2 regions of the Micromonospora sp. NPDC005413 genome follow, and region 2 is predicted to be linked to the other one. Evidence: riboswitches for the same ligand, from Rfam matches in the RefSeq annotation. Region 2 holds a riboswitch; the other holds the start of a gene.
The links. Region 2 has a riboswitch for thiamine pyrophosphate ahead of ABZS37_RS30900 (ECF transporter S component). Riboswitches for the same ligand answer to the same signal wherever they lie in the genome.
Positions count from the first base shown of each region.

Region 1 (11,111 bases), on a different contig from region 2:
GACGGCGGGACAAGCCGGCCCAGCCACCACCGGCCCGACGGCCGGACAAGCCGGCCCAGCCACCACCGGCCCGACGGCGGGACGGGCGGGCCCAGCTACCACCGGCCCGACGGCGACACCGACCGAATCGGCCAGTGATTCCGCAGCCGGCAGGGCTGGCGGGACCGACAGCGCACCCGCCACCGAGGGCGGCTCCACCGCTGGGTTGTTCGGGGTCACGGCTGCCAGCGACCCGGACGCGGAACTGTGGACGCCGGCTCCGTCGGCCTGGCCGGTCACCTCAGCGTGGACGGTGCCGCCGCAGGCCTCTGACCCGGGGTCGACGGCAGCGGAGTCGCCGACCGGGCCGGATGAGCCCACCGTGCAGACGCCGAGGCCCCGGCACCGGGCACCGCTGCCGGACCTGAGCCGAGCCGGCACCTGGAACGCCTTCAACACCGCCCGCCGCGCCCGACCGACGGAGTCGCAGGACAGCGCGGCCGCGGCGAGCGACCCGGTCGCTCCGGCCGGACACGCGACCGACGCCGCCCGACTTCGGTCGGCGGCCACGGCGTCTCCGTTCGTGCAGGAGCAGGTTGGCGCGCCCTCCGACGCCGCCGCCGGCACCGACGACCCGGCGAGCACCGACACCCCATCGGGCTCGTCGACGCCCAGCAAGGCGGCGGAGCAGCCCGCCCGGCGAGGACGGCTCGGCGGTCTGTTCCGCCGCAACCGGTCCCGGGGCGACGAGGAGAGCCAGGAGACATCGGACGCGACGGAACCGCTGCCGACGCAGGACGAGGAGTTCGTCGACTGGGTCGCCGGTCTCAGCAAGCCGGTGTCGGACAATGAGCCGGAGCAGGAGAACGGCCGCCGGTCGCTGCGCTCCACCGGTCGGCACCACCGCGACTGACCCCCACCCGACGGCATGTCGGACCCGCCGGGCGGTGGGCGAGCCGCCGGCCCAGAGCGCGGGCAGGTCAGGCCAGCGGCAGGTAGACCCTGCCGCCGCCGGAGACGAACTCCTCCGACTTGTCCTTCATGCCGCGCGCCGCGTACTCCTTGAGCTCCTGGGTGATCTTCATGGAGCAGAACTTCGGGCCGCACATCGAGCAGAAGTGCGCCGTCTTCGCCGGCTCGGCGGGCAGCGTCGCGTCGTGGTACGAGCGCGCCGTCTCCGGGTCCAGCGAGAGGTTGAACTGGTCCTCCCAGCGGAACTCGAACCGCGCCTTCGACAGCGCGTCGTCCCAGTCCTGCGCACCGGGGTGCCCCTTGGCCAGGTCGGCCGCATGTGCCGCGATCTTGTACGCGATCACGCCCGCCTTCACATCGTCACGGTCCGGCAGGCCGAGGTGCTCCTTCGGGGTGACGTAGCAGAGCATGGCGGTGCCGAACATTCCGATCATCGCGGCGCCGATCGCCGAGGTGATGTGGTCGTACGCCGGCGCGATGTCGGTGGTCAGCGGGCCGAGCGTGTAGAAGGGCGCCTCGTGGCACCACTCCTGCTGCAGGTCCACGTTCTCCTTGATCTTGTGCATCGGCACGTGCCCCGGACCCTCGATCATCACCTGGACGTCGTACGCCCAGGCGACCTTCGTCAGCTCGCCGAGGGTGCGCAGCTCGGCGAACTGCGCCTCGTCGTTGGCGTCCGCGATGGAGCCGGGGCGCAGCCCGTCGCCGAGGGAGAACGTCACGTCGTACTGCGCGAGCAGCGAACACAGCTCCGCGAAGTTCGTGTAGAGGAAGTTCTCCTCGTGGTGCGCCAGGCACCAGGCCGCCATGATCGAACCGCCTCGGGAGACGATGCCGGTCACCCGGTCCACGGCCAACGGCACGTACGGCAGGAGCACCCCGGCGTGCACCGTCATGTAGTCCACGCCCTGCTCGGCCTGCTCGATGACGGTCTCCCGGAACACCTCCCAGCTCAGCTTCACCGGGTCGCCGCCGACCTTCTCCAGCGCCTGGTAGATCGGCACCGTCCCGATCGGCACCGGCGAGTTCCGCACGATCGCCTCGCGGGTCTCGTGGATCCGCTTGCCGGTGGACAGGTCCATCACGGTGTCCGCACCCCAGCGGGTGGCCCAGGTCAGCTTCTCCACCTCCTCGGCGACCGACGAGCTGACCGCCGAGGTGCCGATGTTGGCGTTCACCTTTACCAGGAACGCCTTACCGATGATCGCCGGCTCGCACTCCGGGTGGTTCACGTTGAGCGGCAGCACCGCCCGGCCGGCGGCGATCTCGATCCGCACGAGTTCCGGGTCGACGTTCTCCCGGATCGCCACGAACTCCATCTCCGGCGTCACCACACCGGCCCGCGCGTACGCGAGCTGCGTGGGCCGGCGACCGTCCGCCCCGGCGAGCGGCGTACCCGCCCCCCGCACGGGTGCCACGTCACCCCGCTCGGCGATCCACGGCCCGCGCAACGGCGGCAGCCCCACCTCGGGGTCGGAACCGGGACCGGACGTGTCGTAGAGCCGTACCGGCGGATGGTCTCCGCTCAGCGGCACCTCGGCGAACGGCACCCGGACATCCGGCCGCGACCCCTCGACGTACACCTTGCCTCGTGCGTGCATGACAGCCTCCCTGGTGATCAAGCGGACCAGCCGAAGTGGTTCAGCGGCCCACGTCCCGCGCCCAGCTCCCAACCCCGCGCGCCGGTCAGCGCACGGAGCACGTACTCCTTGGCGGCCCCGACCGCCACCGGCACCGGATCGCCCAGCGCGAGCCGCACGGCGACCGCCGCCGAGAACGAGCACCCGGTGCCGTGGGTGTGCCGGGTGGCCACTCGCGGGGCGCGCAACAGGGTGGTGACTCCGCCGCCGTGCAGCACGTCGACCGCCTCTCCCCCGTCCAGGTCGCCGCCGGTGACCACGACGTACTCCGGGCCGCCTGCTCCGAGGGCCTCGGCGGCCACGACCATCCCGGCCACGTCGTCCACCGGGCGTCCGGTGATGGCCGCGGCCTCCGCGCAGTTCGGCGTCGCCACCCTGGCGTACGGCAGCAGCCGCTCCACCGCGCCCACCACGCCGAGCCGGTGACCACTGGTGGCGACCAGCACCGGGTCGACGACGAGCTGGGGCAGCCGGCCATCCCGTGCCGCCTCGGCCACCACGTCGGCCACCGCCGGGGTGCCGAGCATCCCCGTCTTGACCGCGCAGACGGTGAAGTCGGTGAGCACGCTGTCCAGCTGCTCGGTGACCGTGCGCGGGGGCAGCGGCAGGACGGCGTCGACACCGCGCGTGTTCTGCGCGGTGACCGCCGTGAGGACGCTGGTGCCGTACGCGCCCAGCGCGGCGAAGACCTTGAGGTCGGCCTGGATGCCTGCGCCACCGCCGGAGTCCGAGCCGGCGATGGTGAGCACTGTTGTCGGCGTCATCTCTCCTCTTTGGTTGCGGTTGGGGGCTGCGGTGGGGACCCCCGTCGGTTGCCGCCGGCTGTGGGAGGGCTTGGGGGTGACCGCCTCTTTGAAGGCTCTGGTCAGCTCGGTGGCTGTTTCGGCGGGGTCTTGGGCTCGCATGATCGCGCCTAGCACTGCCACTCCGACGGCTCCCGCCTCGACGCAGGCGGTGACCTGGTGTGGTGTTTCCACTCCGCCCAGCGCAAGGGTGGGAACTGGGCTGTTGTGGATCAGCTTTCGCAGGCCGCCTGGTCCGAGGGGTGGGCCGTAGCCGGGTTTTGTTCTGGTGGGGTAGATCGGGGAGACGGTGGCGTAGTGCTCAGTGGTCAGTCGGCGCAGCTCGGTGTGGTTGTGGCAGGAGCGGCCGACCAGTTGGTGGGTCGGCGGTGGGTACGGGCCGGCGGCGGGCAGGTGGACGGCGTCGCCGCCGAGCGGGTCGGGGCCGGCCACGATGAGGGTTCCGCCGACGTCGACGAGGATCGCCCGCAGGTCGGCCGCTAAGGCGGTGCGCTCGGCGCGGGGCAGGTCCTTCTCCCGCAGCACCACCCAGCGCACTCCCCCGGCCACAGCCCTCGCCACAACCCGGTCAAGCCCTCTTCGCGCCATCAGCCGATCCGTCAACACCACGACGCCCGACGGCACGGTCGCCGACGAGATCTTGGAAGGAATCGGCCCCTCGACGGGCGGTTTGCTTCCAAGATCTTCCAGCGGCGCCCATCCGCGTTCGCCGGTCACAGGTCGGGTCTTCCCTCGTCGGGTGTGGAGGGAAGCGCGTGGAAGCGACGGGCGATTCGACCGGCGCCTGCGGCCAGCTGCCCCGCCTCGACGGCGTAGCGCATCGCGGTCGCCATCGCCACCGGGTCCGCCGCCCGGGTTACCGCGCTCGCCAGCAGCACCGCGTCGCAGCCCAACTCCATGGCCAGGGCCGCGTCGGAGGCGGTGCCGATGCCGGCGTCGAGGATCACCGGCACGTCCACACCCTGACGGATGAGCCGAATGTGGTGCGGGTTGCCGATGCCGAGCCCCGAACCGATCGGTGAGCCGGCCGGCATCACCGCGGCACAGCCCACGTCGGCGAGCCGGCGGGCGAGCACCGGGTCGTCGCTGGTGTACGGCAGGACGGTGAAACCGTCGGCGACCAACTCCTCGGCGGCGCGCAGCAACTCCACCCCGTCGGGCAGCAGCGTCCGCTCGTCACCGATCACCTCCAGCTTGATCCATTCGGTGTCGAACGCGTCCCGGGCCAGCCGGGCCACCTTCACCGCCTCGGTCGCGGTGTGGCAGCCGGCGGTGTTCGGCAGCAGCCGTACCCCGCACCGGTCCAGCAGCTCCAGCAGCCCGCCGGTGGAGCCCGGCGCCGTGCCCACCCGGCGCAGCGCCAGGGTGACCAGCTCGGTGCCGGACGCCCGGATCGCCTGCTCCAGCACGTGCAGGTTCGCGGCGCCGCCGGTGCCGAGGATCAGCCGCGACGTGAACGTCACCCCACCCAGCTCGAAGGGCACGCCGCTCACCCGCCCTGCGCCGCGGTGAGCACCTCGACCTGGTCACCGTCGCGCAGCACCGTGGCCGACCATGCTGCGCGGGGCACCACCTCGCCGTTGACCGCGACCGCCACTCCACGCTGCTCAGGCACGATGTCGCGGACCAGGTCCGCCACCGACGCACCACCGGGGACGCTGCGTCCGGCCCCGTTCACCGTCAACTCCACCGGTCCCCCTCCATCGTCCGTTCAGGTCCGCCCGACCCGGCCGCGAAAGGCCCAGCCGCACCAGGCCCAGCCGTACCAGGCCCGGCCGCACCAGGCCCGGCCGCACCGTGCCCGGCCGCACCAGGCCCAGCCTTGGCGCCGGCGGGAAACCGGTCAGGCCCGAAGGGCGCGAGCAGCGGGTCGGGTACGCCGGTGAGCACCAGGTCGGCGATCAGGTCGGCGGTGATCGGGGTGAGCACGATGCCGTGCCGGTGATGCCCGGTGGCGGCCAGGACGTCCGGCCGGCCGGGCAGCGGCCCGAGGATGGGCGCGTTGTCCGGGGTGCCCGGGCGCAGCCCGGCGATCGCCTCGACCAGGTCGTACTCGGCCAGCTCGGGCAGCAGGTCGATGCCGGCACGGAGCAGGCGCTGCACGGCACTGGCGGTGATCGTGGTGTCCGACCGCTCCTCGACCGTCGCGCCGAGCACGACCTCGCCGTCGGCGCGGGGCACCAGGTAGACGGGTTCGCCGTCGGCGTACCCCCGGATCACGTGTCGGAAGCCCGGCGCGCCGCCATCGGGCGCGCGTAGCCGGAGGATCTGGCCCTTCACCGGCCGCACGGGCAGGCTGGTGAGTGCGGCGGCCCCGCAGCCGGCGGCGACCACGGTGATCCGTGCGTCCACCTCGGACAATTGGTGAACCGCTTGCGGTACGAGCACCGCGCCGGCCCGCTGCGCGGCCGTCCGCAGCGCCGGCACCAGCAATCGGGGGTCGACCAGGTGGTCGGTGGGCGCGAGCGCGCCGCCGCGCACCCGTGGGGCGAGCGCCGGCTCGCGGTCGCGCAGCTCGCTGGGGCGCAGAGGGGTCACGGGCAGGCCCAACCCCTGCTGGTACGCCCAGAGCCGGCGCGCCTCGGCCAGGTCGTCGCCGGTCAGCCCGACCATCAGGGTGCCCTCGGTCCGGTAGCCGATCTCGGCGCCGGTCGCCTCGCTCAGCTCGGCGGCGAACTCCGGCCAGCGGGCGGCGGACGCCAGCAGCAGCCCGGTCAGCTGCCGCTCACCGAAGTACGCCTCGGCGACCGGGGAGAGCATGCCGGCGGCGACCGCCGACGCCCCCGAGCCGGACGCCGGATCGTGCACCGCCACCCGCAGCCCACGGGCGGCGCAGCGCCAGGCGATGGCCAGCCCGATCGGCCCCGCTCCCACCACCGCCACGTCCGGCCGGGCCCGGTCGCTCGATCGCGGTGACGGGAACCGGCCGGTCAGCACGTCAGGGCCTCGATCAGCTCGGCGGTCGCCCGCGCCGGGTCGGCGGCAGCCGAGAGGGCACCGACGACCGCCACCCCGTACGCCCCGGCGGCTCGCAGAGCCGGCACCCGGGCGGCGGTCACTCCGCCGATCGCGATGACCGGCACGTCAACGGCGTCGGTGACCGCGCGTACCCCCGCAGGGCCGATCGGGTCCGGCAGGCCGAACTTGGTGCTGGTGGTGTGGCACGGCCCGACGCCCAGGTAGCTGGCTCCCGCCGTGACGGCCTCGGTCGCCGTTCCCGGCCCGCGGGCGGTGGCTCCCAGCACGCCGGTGGGGCCGAGCACCCGGCGGGCGGCGGCGACCGGCAGGTCGTCCGCTCCGACGTGCCCGCCGGCGGCGCCCACCGCCAGCGCCACGTGCAACCGGTCGTTGACCAGGCAGGTCGCCCCGTACGGCGTGCAGAGCGCCAGCACCAGCTGGGCCAGGTCGTACGCCTCGCGGTCGGTGGCGGAATCCTCGACCCGGACCTGCACCACCAGGTCGGCGCGGGCCGCCGTGAGGGCGGCCCGGACCACGGTGAGTGGGTCCCGCCCGGGTCGGGTGTCGGTGATCAGATGCAGTCGTCCTAGGGACGGCACGGCAACGCTCCTCCCTGCGCCGGCATTACCCGGATCAGGTTCGACGGTCGGGGGCTGTCAGCCCCCCTCTCAGCCCGGTACACCGGACTCCCGTGGGTTACTTGCGTGTCACCGTACGACAGATCCTCCGGTCTGCCAAGGCGGGGGCGGCGGCGGCCGGTGGGCCGGACCGCGCCGAAAAGAGCGAGATACATGGGGCACTTCATGTGGTCCTGTTCGGAATGTCGCCTGCCGTTGCAGAACCGTTACCCGCCGGCATCTTGCCGGACATTGGGCAAGCCGAATTAATTTGTTTAGCGATTCGACAAAATGCTGGTGTGGACACCCTGGCACGGTGTCACCACCGGCTCCATCCGGGACGGTCTTCGGCGAGCCGGCCCCGCGATCCCTGTCCACTGCGACATAGGAGGCGGCGTGCCCCGTTCTCGTCGTGCCCGCGTACCCATCACCGCGACTCTGATCTCCCTGGCTGTCGCCTCGACGACCCTGTTCGGCATGCCCGCGCAGGCGGCTCCGGCCGCCGCGCAGGTCCCCCCGCGAGAGGCGCCCGCCGCAGCCCCGGTCACCCAGGTGGTGCCGAAGCCGGCAAAGGCCGCCGACGATCCCTTCTCCGTCCTCGTCTTCTCCAAGACCGCCGGCTTCCGGCACGACTCCATCCCCACCGGGGTCGCCGCCATCCAACAGCTCGGCGTCGCCAACGGATTCACCGTGGACAACTCTGAGGACGGTGCCGCATTCAGCGACGCCAACCTGGCGAAGTACAAGGCGGTGATCTGGCTCTCCACCACCGGTGACGTCCTCGACGCCGAGCAGCAGGCGGCGTTCGAGCGCTACGTCCGTGCCGGTGGCGGTTACGTCGGCATCCACGCCGCGTCGGACACCGAGTACAGCTGGGGCTGGTACGGCGATCTGGTCGGCGCGTACTTCGCCAACCACCCGGCGAACCAGCAGGCCACGGTCAAGGTGGAGGACCACGCCCACCCGTCCACGGCCGAACTGCCGGACCGCTGGTCCCGGTTCGACGAGTGGTACAACTACCAGACCAACCCCCGGCCGGACGTGCACGTGCTCGCCAGCCTGGACGAGAAGAGCTACACCGCGGGCGCCGGCGCGATGGGTGCCGACCACCCGATCGCCTGGTGCCAGGACTTCGACGGTGGCCGATCCTGGTACACCGGAGGCGGGCACACCCGGGAGTCGTACGCCGAGCCCGAGTTCCTCTCCCACCTGCTCGGCGGCATCCGGACCGCGGCCGGTGTCGAGGCCGGTGACTGCGGCGCCTCGAAGACCGCGAACTTCGAGAAGGTCACGCTGGACAGCAACACCAGCAACCCGATGGAGCTGGACATCGCCCCCGACGGGCGGGTCTTCTACATCGAGCGCGACGGTCGCGTGCAGATCGTCAAGCCGGACACCAGCAGCACCGTCACCGCCGTCGACCTGGACGTCTTCACCGGCAACGAGGACGGCCTCATCGGCATCCGGCTCGACCCTGACTTCGCCACCAACAAGTGGGTGTATCTCTACTACGCCCCGAACGACGGGGTCGCCCGCAACCTGCTGTCCCGATTCACGGTGACCGGCGACACCATCGACCCGGCCAGTGAGAAGCAGGTGCTGCGGGTCGACACCCAGCGCAACACCTGCTGCCACGCAGGCGGCAGCATGACCTTCGACGGTGAGGGCAACCTCTACCTGGCCACCGGTGACAACACCAACCCGTTCGAGTCGAGCGCGTACACGCCGATCGACGAGCGGCCGGGCCGCCAGGACTACGACTCGCAGCGCACCTCCGGCAACACCAACGACCTGCGCGGCAAGGTGATCCGGATCCACCCGGAGGACGACGGCACGTACACCGTCCCGTCGGGCAACCTCTTCGCGCCGGGCACCGAGAAGACCCGTTCCGAGATCTACGCGATGGGCTTCCGCAACCCGTTCCGGATCGGCACGGACCCGAAGACCAACACGCTGTACGTCGCGGACTACGGCCCGGACGCCAACGCGGACAACCCGACCCGGGGCCCCCGGGGCCTGGTCGAGTGGAACGTCGTCACCCCCGGCAACTACGGCTGGCCGTACTGCACGGGGACGAACGAGGCGTACAACGACTACACGTTCCCGTCCGGTCCGAGCGGCGCGAAGTTCGACTGCGCTGCGCCGGTGAACAACTCGCCCAACAACACCGGCCTGACCAACCTCCCGCCGGTCGTTCCGGCGACCGTCGACTACGGGTACGCCGGTGACGCGCGGTACCCGGAGATCGGCGGCGGCGGCGCCCCGATGGGCGGCCCGGTCTACCGGTACGACGCCGACCTCAACTCCAACCGGAAGTGGCCGGCCTACTACGACGGCAAGGCGCTGCTCGGCGAGTGGAACCAGTCGAAGATGTACACGATGCAGCTGACCGCCGACGGTAAGTCGTTGGTGGACATCAACCAGTTGCTCACCGGGATGAGCATGGTCCGGCCGATGGACTTCGAGTTCGGCCCGGACGGCGCGCTGTACCTGATCGAGTGGGGCAGCGGCTTCGGTGGCAACAACGACAACTCCGGCGTCTACCGGATCGACTACACGGCCGGTGACCGCGCGCCGATCGCGGCAGCGGCCGCCACCCCGACCTCGGGGCCGGCACCGTTGACGGTCACCTTCTCCAGCGCCGGCTCCCGGGACCCGGACGGTGGCGCGCTCACCTACGCCTGGACCTTCGGCGACGGGCAGACCTCGACCGAGGCCAACCCGACGCACACGTACGCGACGGCGGGCAGCTTCACCGCCCAGCTCACCGTCACCAACCCGAAGGGCCGTACCGCGGTGGCCAACGTGCCGGTCACCGTGGGCAACACCGCACCGACGGTGACCATCGAGTTCCCGCCGGACGGTGGCTTCTTCAACTGGGGTGACCAGGTCCGCTACACGATCAAGGCGACCGACCCGGAGGACGGGCAGATCGACTGCGACCGGGTGCAGTTGCAGGTGCTGCTCGGTCACGACGAGCACGCCCACCCGCTGGAGCAGCACACCGGCTGCACCGGCACCGTCCAGACGTCGCTCGCCTCCGGGCACGGCGCCGAGGCGAACGTGTTCGCGGTCTTCGAGGCCACCTACACCGACAAGGGCGGCGCTGGCGGGTCCGGCCCGCTCACCGGCCGGGCCATCGAGATCCTTCAGCCGAAGCAGAAGCAGGCCGAGTACTTCACCGCCACCGGGCGTGCGCCGGTGAGCACCGGCGGCGGAGACGCCGGTGTGCAGCGGGAGACCGGCGCCGACACCGCCGGCGGCGGCCAGAACATCGGGTTCATCGAGGACGGCGACTGGTGGTCGGTCGCCCCGGCGGACCTGACCAACATCACCGAGATCCGGTTCCGGGCCGCCTCGGCCGCCGCTGGCGGTCGGATCGAGGTCCGCGCGGGCGCGGTTGACGGACCGGTGGTCGCCACGGCCACCGTGCCGGCGACCGGCGCGTGGCAGACGTACACGGACGTGAGCGCGCCGGTCACCGGTGCCGCAAGCGGCTCGCTGTACTTCCTGGCCCGCGATCCGAACGGCGGGACAGGCTCGCTGTTCAACGTCAACTGGATGGACTTCGTCGGCCGCGGCGTCACCGAGAACGCGCCGCCGGTGGTCAGCGCCACCGCCACCCCGGCCACCGGCACCGCGCCGGTCACCGTCGCCTTCGACGGCACGGCCACCGACGCCGAGGGAGACACCCCTCTGACGTACGCCTGGGACTTCGGTGACGGAGGCACGGCGGCCACCCTGGACGCCAGCCACACCTACACCACCCCGGGCACCTTCACGGCCACCCTCACGGTGACCGACAGCAAGGGTGCCAAGGCCTACGCCGCGGTGCCGGTGCGGGTGGACGCTCCGGACACGTCCTGCTTCGGGGCGCGTTCGGACGACTTCAACGGCACCAGCCTCGACAAGGGCCGGTGGACCAGCGTGGTCCGGGAGAACCAGCTCTACTCGGTCAGTGGCGGCTCGCTGCGGCTGCCCACCGGCGTGGGTGACCTCTACGGCGCTCGCAACGATGCCACCAACCTGGTGCTCCAGGCGGCTCCGACCGGTGCCTGGGAGATGACCACCAAGGTCACCCTGCCGGTGACGGCCAACTACCAGCAGGCTGGCGTTCTCGTGTACGGCGACGACGACAACTA
Region 1 covers NZ_JBEXEV010000002.1:593,822-604,932, forward strand. The annotation lists gene ABZS37_RS05520 (hypothetical protein) at 1-892, shown strand, start outside; gene thiC (phosphomethylpyrimidine synthase ThiC) at 960-2,552, opposite strand; gene thiD (bifunctional hydroxymethylpyrimidine kinase/phosphomethylpyrimidine kinase) at 2,570-3,355, opposite strand; partial or broken gene ABZS37_RS05535 (thiamine phosphate synthase) at 3,479-3,982, opposite strand; gene ABZS37_RS05540 (thiazole synthase) at 4,108-4,887, opposite strand; gene thiS (sulfur carrier protein ThiS) at 4,884-5,084, opposite strand; gene thiO (glycine oxidase ThiO) at 5,075-6,328, opposite strand; gene thiE (thiamine phosphate synthase) at 6,325-6,951, opposite strand; TPP riboswitch at 6,946-7,055, opposite strand; gene ABZS37_RS05560 (ThuA domain-containing protein) at 7,366-11,111, shown strand, end outside.
Region 1: linked by a shared signal. The riboswitch ahead of thiE (thiamine phosphate synthase) and the one ahead of ABZS37_RS30900 (ECF transporter S component) in region 2 are both predicted to bind thiamine pyrophosphate.

Region 2 (11,111 bases):
GTACGAACCTGCAGACCCTGCAGACGGCCTTGAGCTGCTCGTGACCTCACCTGTCATCACCGTCGAGCACGGAATGGTCGGCTACGACGGCCGCCCCGTGCTCCGGGACATCTCGCTCACCGTGACCGCCGGTGAGGTGGTCGCGGTGCTCGGGGCCAACGGCTCCGGCAAGTCCACCCTGATCCGCGCCGTTCTCGGGCTGGTGCCGATCAGCGCCGGCTCGGTCACCCTCTTCGACCGGCCGTTGCGCCGCTTCCGGCAGTGGGAACGCATCGGGTACGTCCCGCAGCGCCTGGGCGCCGGCGGCGGCGTACCGGCCACCGTCCGCGAGGTGGTGGCCTCCGGCCGGCTGGCCCGTCGGGGGGTGTTCCGCCCGCCGGGTCGAGCCGACCGGGCCGCCGTCGACACGGCACTGCGCGCGGTCGGGCTCGCCGACCGGGCCACCGACCCGGTGGCCACGCTCTCCGGCGGCCAACAGCAGCGCACCCTGATCGCCCGCGCACTGGCCGGCGAACCGGAGCTGCTGGTCCTCGACGAGCCCACCGCCGGGGTGGACGCGGCCAGCCAGGAGGCGTTCGCCGGCGCGCTGCGCGACTTCGTCGCCGACGGCGGGACGGTGCTGCTGGTGGCCCACGAGCTGGGCCCGCTGCGACCGGTGATCACCCGGGCGGTCGTCGTCCACGAGGGTGGTATCTGTCACGACGGCGCGGTGCCGGACCCAGCCGGCCATCACGCGGAGCCCGACCACGACCACGTGCACCCGCACGGTCCTGACGAGCCCGCCGGGCTGTGGAGCAACTGAGCATGGAACTCTTCCAGTACCCCTACATGCAGCGTGCCCTGATCGGTGCGCTGGTGATCGGCCTGGCCGCGCCGGCACTCGGCATCTACCTGGTGCAGCGCCGGCTCGCGTTGATCGGCGACGGCGTCGGGCACGTGGCGTTGACCGGCGTCGGGGCCGGCCTGCTGCTCAACCGCTCGCCGGTGCTGGTGGCGGTGATCGCCGCCACCATCGGCGCGATCGCCATCGAGGTGGTCCGTGCCCGTGGGCGTACGTCCGGTGACCTGGCCCTGGCCCTGCTCTTCTACGGCGGCATCGCGGGCGGCGTGCTGCTGGTCGGCCTCTCCGACGCGACCAGCGCGAACCTCAACGCGTACCTGTTCGGGTCGCTGACCACCATCTCGCCCGGCGACCTGACCACCATCGCGGTGCTCGGTGCGGCAATCCTGGTCACCATGATCGCGCTGCGCCCGGCGCTCTTCGCGGTCAGTCACGACGAGGAGTACGCCAGGGTCTCCGGCCTGCCGGTGCGCACGCTGAACCTGCTGATCGCGGTCGCCACCGCGGTCACCGTGACCATCGCGATGCGGGCCGTCGGGGTGCTGCTGATCAGCGCGCTGATGGTGGTGCCGGTCGCCACCGCCCAGCAGGTCACCCGGGGCTTCCGCAGCACGATGACCGCCGCGATGGCGCTCGGGTTCTTCGCCGCCGGCTCCGGTGTCTGGGTGGCGGCTACGGCGGACACCGCGCCGGGTGCCTCGGTGGTGCTGGTGGCGATCGCCTCCTTCCTGGTGGTGGCCGTGGCCGGCGGCGTCTGGCGGACGCTGCGCCGCCGGGCGACACCGACCGCCGCGCCAACACCGGAACCGCACGAGGTCGTGCTGAGTCGATCCTGATCAGCGAGATGTCCGCGGTATTGGTTACCGTTGCAGGATGACCAGCGCCACGGGCTACGACGGGTTCGACGGGGCCAGCGAGTTGCTCCGCGCCCTGTCCGCGCCCATCCGGCTGGCCATCGTCAGCGAGCTGGCCGACGGTGAGCGGTGCGTGCACGAGCTGGTGGACAAGCTCGGCGCCACGCAACCGCTGGTCTCCCAGCACCTGCGGGTGCTGCGGGGTGCGGGCGTGGTGCGGGGTTCCCGCCGAGGTCGGGAGATTGCCTACAGCCTGGTCGACGAGCACGTCGCGCACATCGTGGCGGACGCGGTCAGCCACGCCGGGGAGGGATCATGAGTGAGAGCGGCGCCGCGGTGCGCAACACCCGGCAGCGCTCGGCGGTGAGCGCGCTGCTGGGCGAGATGGAGGGCTTCCACAGCGCCCAGGACCTGCACGCGATGCTGCGGCAGCGGGGCGAGCGGGTCGGCCTGACCACCGTCTACCGCACCCTGCAAGGGCTGGCCGACTCTGGTGAGATCGACGTGATGCGACCGCCGGGCGGCGAGCACCTCTACCGCCGGTGCAGCGAGGGGCACCACCACCACCTGGTCTGCCGGGCCTGCGGGCGCACCGTGGAGGTGGCCGGGCCTGCGGTGGAGAGCTGGGCCGACCGGGTCGCCGCGCAGCACGGCTACGCCGACGTCAGCCACACCCTGGAAATCTTCGGCACCTGCCCGACCTGCGTCCGCTGACACCCGCGCCCCGCCCGCCATCGACCCGGACCACCTTCGTAGATCGTGCTCGATCAAGGATGTAGTGGCCTCCGGATCACGCCGACACCACTACTTCCTCGATCGAGCACGATCTTGCTGCGGCGATGGTCGGTCGCGCCCCCGAGACTCATTTCCACAGCTGCAAGAATCGGGCCGTTCGTGGCACGCTGTCCGGCGTGAAGATCTACGCCGATCGGTTTCCGACCGCCGCCCGCCAGTTGTTCACCGACCTGCTCGTCGTCGCCTGGGTGTACGTCGCGATCCGCGGCGCGCTCTGGCTGCACGACCTGGTGCAGAAGCTCGCCGTACCGGGGCAGAAGTTGGAGGGCGCCGGTAGTGGGCTCGCCGACAACCTGGGCGAGGCCGGCAGCAAGGTCGGCCGGGTGCCACTGGTCGGCGACGAGCTGACCGCGCCCTTCCAGCGGGCCGCCGACGCCGCCCGGTCACTCGCCGACGCCGGCCGTGACCAGCAGCAACTGGTCGACCAACTCGCCCTCGCCCTCGCCATCGCGGTGCTGATCTTCCCACTCGGTCTGGTGCTCTTCGGTTGGCTGCCGCTGCGGGTGCGGTGGGTGCGCCGGGCCTCTTCAGCCGCGAAGCTGGCCGCCGGCCCGGCCGGTCGGGACCTGCTCGCCCTGCGCGCGCTGGCCACCCAGCCACTGGGTCGGTTGACCCGAATCGCTCCGGACGTCGCCGAGGCGTGGCGGCGCGGCGACGACGAGACCGTCGACGCCCTGGCCGCGTTGGAGCTGCGCCAACTCGGCCTGCGCGGGAGGGGCCGCTAAGGTCTTCGGGTGTTCTACTTCCTGATCGTCATCGCCGTCCTGCTGCTCGGCTACGCCGCCGTCCTGGTCTCCTTCGTACGGCGGGGCAAGAAGATCCCGCCTGCGGCGTACCTGGCCCTGGCGGGGCTCAACGGCCTGCTCCTGGCCGCGGTGCTGGCCTGGGCTGTCTCCCGCTGACCGGTGCCATCGACGCCACCGCCCGCGCCGCCCGACGCTGAGTAGCGCCGGCCCGCGCGGGAGCGATCACGGCTTCGGTGGGATGCGGCGGCGGACGTCCTCGGCGGTCGACGGGCCGGGCGACCAGCCGGCCACCCAGGGCAGCTCGTCGGACGGGGTGATGACGCCCTCCTCCAGGCTCGCGTAGCGGCCGGCGAGGATCCGCTTCGCGGCGGCGGTGTCGACCGAGTCGGTGTTGTCCCAGAGGGCGGTGAACAGGGCGTCCACCCGCACCCGCGCCTGCCGGCAGAACAGGTCGGCCAGCTCGACGTTCTCCGGTCGGCTGTCCCGTTCGGCGTAGGCCCGGACACAGACCGCCGACATCGCGAACAACTCGGCGCCGATGTCCACCACCCGACCCAGGAACGCCTGCTTACGCTCCATCTTTCCCTGCCAGCGGGACATCGCGTAGAACGTCGACCGGGCCAGCTTGCGCGACGACCGCTCCACCTGACGCAGGTGCCCGGCCAGCGGCCCGAACTCGGCGTACGCCGAAGGGCGCTGGCCCCGGCCCACAGCGAGGGTGGGCAGCCACTTCGCGTAGAAGGCGCCGGCTCGGGCGCCGGCCCGTGCCTTGCGACCCAGACCCGCCTCCGGGTCGATGATGTCGCCGGCCACCGACAGGTGGGCGTCGACCGCCTCCCGGGCGATCAGCAGATGCATGATCTCGGTGGAGCCCTCGAAGATCCGGTTGATCCGCAGGTCGCGCAGCATCTGCTCGACGGCGGCCGGGCGTTCGCCGCGAGCGGCCAGCGAGTCGGCCGTCTCGTAGCCCCGCCCGCCCCGGATCTGGATAAGCTCGTCGGCGATCTTCCAGGCCATCTCGCTGGCGTACAGCTTGACCAGCGCCGCCTCGATCCGGATGTCGTTGCGGTCGTCGTCGGCGAGCAGGCAGCAGAGGTCGAGCATGGTCTCCATGCCGTACGTGGTGGCGGCGACGAAGGAGAGCTTCTGCGCGACCGCCTCGTGCTCGCCCACCGGACGGCCCCACTGGACCCGGTCGGCGGCCCAGTCCCGGGCCACGTTCAACGCCCACTTGCCGGCGCCCACGCACATTGCCGGCAGCGAGAGCCGGCCGGTGTTCAGCGTGGTCAGGGCGATCTTCAGCCCCTTGCCCTCGCCGCCGATGACGTTCTCGGCGGGCACGAACACGTCGTGGAACCGGGTGAGGCTGTTTTCCAGGCCGCGCAGGCCGATGAACTCGTTGCGCCGCTCCACGGTGATGCCCGCGCTGTCGCCGTCCACCACGAACGCGGTGATTCCACCCCGGCGACCGGCGGTGGCCGGCACCCGGGCCATCACCACCAGCAGGGTGGCCACGATGCCGTTGGTGGCCCAGAGCTTCACCCCGTTGAGCCGGTAGCCGGTGCCGTCCTCGGTCGGCTCGGCGATGGTGGCCAGCCGGGCCGGGTCGGAGCCGACGTCCGGCTCGGTGAGCAGGAACGCGGACACCTCGCCGGCGGCGAGCCGGGGCAGGAAGCGCTGCTTCTGCTCGGCGGTGCCGAACATCTTCAGCGGCTGCGGCACCCCGATCGACTGGTGCGCCGAGAGCAACGCGCCGATGGCCGGGCTGACCGAGCCGGCCAGCATCAGCGCCCGACAGTAGTGCAGGTTGCTCAGCCCGAGCCCGCCGTACTTCCGGTCGATCTTCATGCCGAACGCGCCGAGGTCGGCCAGGCCGTGGAACACCGAGTCCGGAATGGATGCGTCCCGCTCGATGGCCGCGCCGTCCACCTCGGAGGCGAGGAAAGCGCGGAACCGACCAAGGAACTCCTCGGCGCGGGCCACGTCGTCTGGATCGGACCGGGGCCACGGGTTGATCAGGTCAAGCCGGAACCGACCGAGGAACAGCTCCTTGCCGAAGCTGGGTCGGTCCCAGGTGGCCTCGCGAGCGGCCTCGGCGACCTGCCGGGCCTCTTTTTCGGAGACCTGCCCGGCTTCCGCCGGCGACGGGGCCTGTCCGGCCTCCGCCGGCAAGAGGGCCGCGGCGTCGGCGGTGCTGGGCGCGGCTTCGGAGTCGGGGTTGTCCGGTGCCGGTCGGCCGTCCTGCGTCGTGGTCACGGCTGCCCCCTCGAACCTCGGTGCGGCTGCGTCGGCATGCGCCCTCAACGCCACGCTACCCCCGGGTGTTACCCAGGGGTAGCGCTGCGTGAAGATCGAGTTTGTCGATGCCCGGCGTCGTCAGTTGGCGAGAGTCTCCGGGTCGTCGTCCTCGTCGTTGACGTCGTCCTCACCCCAGCTGCGTCGAGCGAACGGCAGGAGCATCCAGAAGGTGAGGAACCAGAGGCCGGTCAGGGCGCTGAGCAGGAAGGCGATCGGCCGGTCCAGCACGAAGTCGGTGATGAGCAGCACCGAGCTGACCATCGCGATCAGCATGAAGGCGAGGCCGCCGGTGGCCATCCGGTGGGCGAACCGCACCAGCTCCGGCTTGCGCCCCTGCCGGAACAGCGCCCGGTGGAACGCCACCGGCGAGATGATCAGTGCCGTGGCGGCGGCCGCGGCGAGCAGCGCAACGATGTAGACATCCCGCTGGAATTCGCTGGTCCTGGTGAACCCGTTGCTGAACGGCAGGGTGAGCAGGAAGGCGAAGAGGATCTGCACGCCGGTTTGTGCGACCCGCAACTCCTGCAACAGGTCGGCGAAGTTGCGCTGCCAGCGCTGCTTCTCGGTCTCCTTGGACACGCGCTACCTCCGGTGAGACGCTACTGCCGGCGGTCCCGCCCGCCGGCAGCAACGCCAATGCCCCACCCCGCCGAGCGCGAAACAAGTTCACGGCATCTCCCCGGCCACCCGCCGGACGGGTCGCCTCAGGAGCCGCGTCGGATCCGACCCGCGTACCGGGCCTCCAGCGCCGCGTTGTGCGCGTCACCGTCCGGGATGTTCGCCGACAGGTAGACCGGCGGTCGCTCCCCCGCCGCCAGCAACCGCGCCACCACCTCCACGGTGACCTGCTGGGCCAGCAGCGCCGCGGTGATCGAGGAGACCGCACCGACGGCACCGCCGCCGGGAAGCGGCAGCGTCGCGTCACCGTACGGGGCGCCGTTGTCGAGCACCACGTCGGCGAGATCGCTCAGCTTGCGCCCGGACGGGTGGCGGGAGGTCATCCGCCCCGAGTGCTGTGCCGAGGTGATCGCCACCAGCCCGTGGCCGCGCTCCTTGACCAGGCTGGCGAACTCCACCATCGCGCCGTTGACCCCGGAGTTCGAGGCGAGCACGAAGACGTCGGTGGGCCGCACCGGGGCCAGCTCGTAGAGGCGGTGCGCGACGGCCGGGTCCCGTTCCAGCATCGGGCCGAGCCGCTCGGCCGGTTCGCCGCCGAGCAGCACCAGGTCGCGTAGCGCGATCCGGTTGGTCGGCACCAGACCGCCCGCCCGGCCGGCGATCTCCATCGCGAGGGCCTCCGAGTGGCCGGTGCCGAAGGCGTGCACCACGCCGTCGGCGCGCACCGCGTCGGCGATCAGGTCGGCAGCCCGTCCCACCGCCTCCCGCTGACTGGCGGCCACCCGGCCGATCGTCTCGGTCACCACGGTCAGGTAGTCCTCGGCACTCACCGTCATGCGTCCTCCGTTGTCCGGTTACGGGCCAGCCAGCGCACCGCGAAGTCGACCGCAGCCCGCTGGCGCATCAATTTGCCGGTCCCAGCGCCAACCGCTGCGCGGCGAGGGAGCGCCGGATGCCCAACCCGCTGGCGTCCGTCGTCACGGTGGCCCTCCCTCGCTGACCTGCACGGCTCAGGCCGTTCCGCCGGCTCGCGCCAGGATCGCCTCGGCGAGCGGGCCGGGCGCCGCGTCCGGGATCCAGTGACTCACCCCGGTCAGCTGCACGAAGCGGTAGTCGCCGGTGACGTTCGCCGCGCACGCCTCGGCGGCGGTCCGGCCGATGGCGACGTCCCGGTCACTCCAGACGTACGTGGTGGGCACCGCGACCGGGCCGACGGCGGCCAGGTCGGCGCGGGACATCGCCCGGTACCAGTTCAGGGCGACAGTGAGCGCCCCCGGCTCGCGCATCGGGTTGGCGTAGCGGTCCACCCGGGACGCGTCGCCCACCCCACCGAGCAGCTTGCGCAGCGCGGTCGCGTTCCAGGCCAGCAGCACCTTCTCCGCCTTGCCCGGCTTGCGGAACAGCGCAATGTACGACGAGCGGGCCTTCTGCTGGCCGTCGGTGGCCAGGGCGTGCGCCATGGCGGCCGGATGCGGCACGGACACCCCGGTCAGCGTGCGGACCCGATCCGGGTGCTGGGCGGCGACTGCCCAGGCCACGATCGCGCCCCAGTCGTGGCCGACCAGGTGCACGGCGTCCAGCCCGAGGGCGTCGAGCACGGCCACCACATCGGCGACCAGCTCGGGGATCCGGTAGTCGGCCACCGCCGTCGGCCGGGCGCCCGGCGAGTATCCGCGCTGGTCCAGCGCGTACGTGCGCAGCCCGCCCGCGTGTAGCGCCGGCACCACGTCGTCCCATTCACCGCTGTGCTGAGGGAAACCGTGCAGCAGCAGGACGGGTACGCCGTCCGCAGGACCGCCGGTTGTTACCTCGAACGTGAAACCTCGCGCGTCGACCCGCATGATCGGAAGCGTACCCAGCCGACGACGAGCCGGTTGCTCCCCGCAGGTCAGGCGGATGCCCTCCTGGGCCAGCAGCCCGGTCGGTGTTAGCGTCAGCGAGACAACTTCATATCCGACAGGGGAGCGCACAGCGCTGAGAGTGCGGGCACGCCCGCAGACCCTCGAACCTGATCTGGGTAATGCCAGCGCAGGGAGTTCGGTCGACCTCCAGCCGCGCCGCAGTCCGGTGCCACCGGACGCGGCGTGCGTCTTCTCCTGGTTCGCACTCAGAACTGGGAGTAACACATGAAATCCACCACCGACACCAACCGTTGGCGCACCATCGACATCGTGGTCGCCTCGGTGATCGCGGTCGCCTTCGGCGTCATCTTCTGGGCCTGGGGCCTGATCTGGAGTGCCACCGAGGGTGCGTTCGCCTTCTTCCCGCCGGCGCAGACGCTGCTCTACGGCGTCTGGCTGATGCCGGCCGTGATCGGCGGTCTGGTCATCCGCAAGCCCGGCGCCGCGCTCTACTGCGAGACGGTGGCCGCGGTCCTCTCCGCGCTGCTGGGCAGCCAGTGGGCCGGCACGGTGATCCCGCAGGGCATCGTGCAGGGCATCGGCGCCGAGCTGGCGTTCGCCGCCTTCCGGTACCGGTCGTTCCGCCTGCCGACCGCAGTGCTGGCCGGCGCGTTGACCGGTCTCAGCGCCGCGTTGTTCGACTTCTTCATCTGGAACGTCGACTACGCGCTGACCGACTACCGCATCCCGTACGCGCTGCTCACCATCGTCAGCGCCACCGTGATCGCCGGTGCCGGCGGCTGGTTGCTGACCCAGGCCCTGGCCAAAACCGGCGTCCTGGACCGCTTCCCGGTAGCCCGGGACCGCGCCCTGATCTGACCCACCTGGCCGCGTTGATCAAGAGGTTTGCGTCAACGAGAAGCGATTTTCTGACGCAAACCTCTTGATCACCGGACGGTGGGTGGCCGGCGGGGACCTGGTGGGGCGGGAGGGGGGTGGGGGTTGGTGGGCGGGGTACTGCTGCGGGGATTTGGGTGGCGGCACGCTGGGCGGCGCGCCTGGGCGGTGCGCGGGGTTGATCTGCGGGTCGAGGCTGGGGAGCGGGTTCTGCTGCTCGGGCCTTCGGGGGCCGGCAAGAGCACCCTGCTCAGCGCGCTGGCCGGGCTGCTTCCCGAGGACTCCGGCGAGCAGGAGGGCACCGTCGAGATCGACGGGCTCGACCCGCGCAAGGGGCGCGAACGGGTCGGCATCGTCTTCCAGGACCCGGAAACCCAACTGGTGATGGCCCGCTGCGGCGACGACGTCGCGTTCGGGCTGGAGAACCGGGGCGTTCCGGCCGACGAGATCTGGCCACGGGTGGACGAGGCACTGCACCGGGTCGGCTTCCCGTACTCCCGGGACCGCAACACCGCCGCGCTCTCCGGCGGCGAGCAGCAACGCCTCGCCCTGGCCGGCGCGCTGGCCCTGCGCCCTGGCCTGTTGCTGCTCGACGAGCCGACCGCCAATCTCGACCCCGCCGGTGCCGACCTCGTCCGGCAGGCGGTGGCCAGCGCGCTGGACGCCGACACCACGCTGATCCTCGTCGAGCACCGGGTCGCCGAGGCACTACCGCTGGTCGACCGGGTGGTCGTCCTGGACCCCGGCGGCGGGGTCCGAGCGGACGGTACGCCAGCGGCGGTCTTCGCCGCACACGGTGCCACCCTGGCCGCCGAGGGCGTGTGGGTGCCCGGTCACCCGGTCGCGCCCCGGCCAGCCACCTCCGCTCCCGGAGAACTCCTGCTCACCGCCGACCGGCTCGGCCTGCCGCCCCGGCTGGGCTCCACCGACCTGGGGGTACGCGCCGGCGAGGCACTCGCCGTACGCGGACCCAACGGCGCGGGCAAGTCCACCCTGGCGTTGCTGCTCGGCGGCCTCCTCCGCCCGGGCACCGGACGCGTCACCGCGTCCGCCGAGCTGGCCGGGCCGGATCACCGCACTCCCCCGCACCGCTGGCGAGCGCCCGCGCTGGCCCGGCGGATCGGGTCGGTCTTCCAGGATCCGGAGCACCAGTTCGTCACCAGCACCGTCTTCGACGAGCTGGCGCTCGGCCCGCGCCGGACCGGTCAGCCCGAGGCGGCCGTCAAGGAGACCGTGGCCGGGCTGCTGGAGCGGCTGCGACTGACCCGCCTCGCCGCTGCCAACCCGTACACCCTCTCCGGTGGTGAGGCGCGGCGGCTGAGCGTCGCGACCGCCCTGGCCACGGCGCCCCGCCTGCTGATCTGCGACGAACCCACCTTCGGCCAGGACCGGCGGACCTGGCGGGAGTTGGTCGACCTCTTCGCCGACCTGCGCGACGCCGGGCACGGCGTGGTCGCGGTCACCCACGACGCGGATTTCGTCGCGGCGCTCGCCGACCGCACCGTCACCCTGCAACGAACCGTGACCGACCCGGACGGCACCCGATGATCAGCATTGAGCCGATCGCCGCGCCCGACGCGCCGTTGGCCCGTCGTAACCCCGTGGCGAAGGTCGCCGCCGCGCTGGTCTTCTCGTTCACCCTGCTGGCCACCCTCGACCCGGTGGCCCCGGCGATCGCCATCGCACTCGAACTCGCCGTGCTGCCGCTGTTCGGCATCCGCTACCGGGTGCTGGCCCGGCGGGCCTGGCCGCTGCTGCTCAGCGCCGCCGGCATCCTGGTCACCCTGGTGCTCTTCGCCGCCGACCGGTCCGGCCGGGTCCTGCTGGACGTGGGGCCGGTGCTGGTGAGCACCGGCGTGCTGCTCACCGCGCTCGGCCTGGTGCTGCGGGTGTTCGCGGTGGCCCTGCCCGGTGTGATCGTCTTCGCGACCACCGACCCCACCGACCTGGCCGACGCGTTGATCCAGAACGTGAAGGCGCCGGCCCGGTTCGCCATCGGGGCACTGGCCGCGTTCCGTCTGGTGCCGCTGCTCGGTCAGGAATGGCAGATGATCAGCATGGCCCGGCGGGCGCGGGGCGTCGACGCGGGACACAACCCGGTGGCGAAGCTGCGGCTGTTCGCCTCCACCGCGTTCGCGCTGCTGGTCGGAGCGATCCGCCGGGGCACCCGGCTGGCCGTCGCGATGGACGCGCGCGGCTTCGACGGCGACACGCCTCGGAC
Region 2 covers NZ_JBEXEV010000049.1:18,314-29,424, forward strand. The annotation lists gene ABZS37_RS30845 (metal ABC transporter substrate-binding protein) at 1-44, shown strand, start outside; gene ABZS37_RS30850 (ABC transporter ATP-binding protein) at 41-802, shown strand; gene ABZS37_RS30855 (metal ABC transporter permease) at 805-1,677, shown strand; gene ABZS37_RS30860 (metalloregulator ArsR/SmtB family transcription factor) at 1,715-2,014, shown strand; gene ABZS37_RS30865 (Fur family transcriptional regulator) at 2,011-2,409, shown strand; gene ABZS37_RS30870 (hypothetical protein) at 2,607-3,215, shown strand; gene ABZS37_RS30875 (hypothetical protein) at 3,225-3,392, shown strand; gene ABZS37_RS30880 (acyl-CoA dehydrogenase family protein) at 3,459-5,408, opposite strand; gene ABZS37_RS30885 (DUF6328 family protein) at 5,613-6,113, opposite strand; gene ABZS37_RS30890 (SIS domain-containing protein) at 6,239-6,988, opposite strand; gene ABZS37_RS30895 (alpha/beta fold hydrolase) at 7,163-7,993, opposite strand; TPP riboswitch at 8,101-8,205, shown strand; gene ABZS37_RS30900 (ECF transporter S component) at 8,279-8,872, shown strand; gene ABZS37_RS30905 (ABC transporter ATP-binding protein) at 8,999-10,438, shown strand; gene ABZS37_RS30910 (energy-coupling factor transporter transmembrane component T) at 10,435-11,111, shown strand, end outside.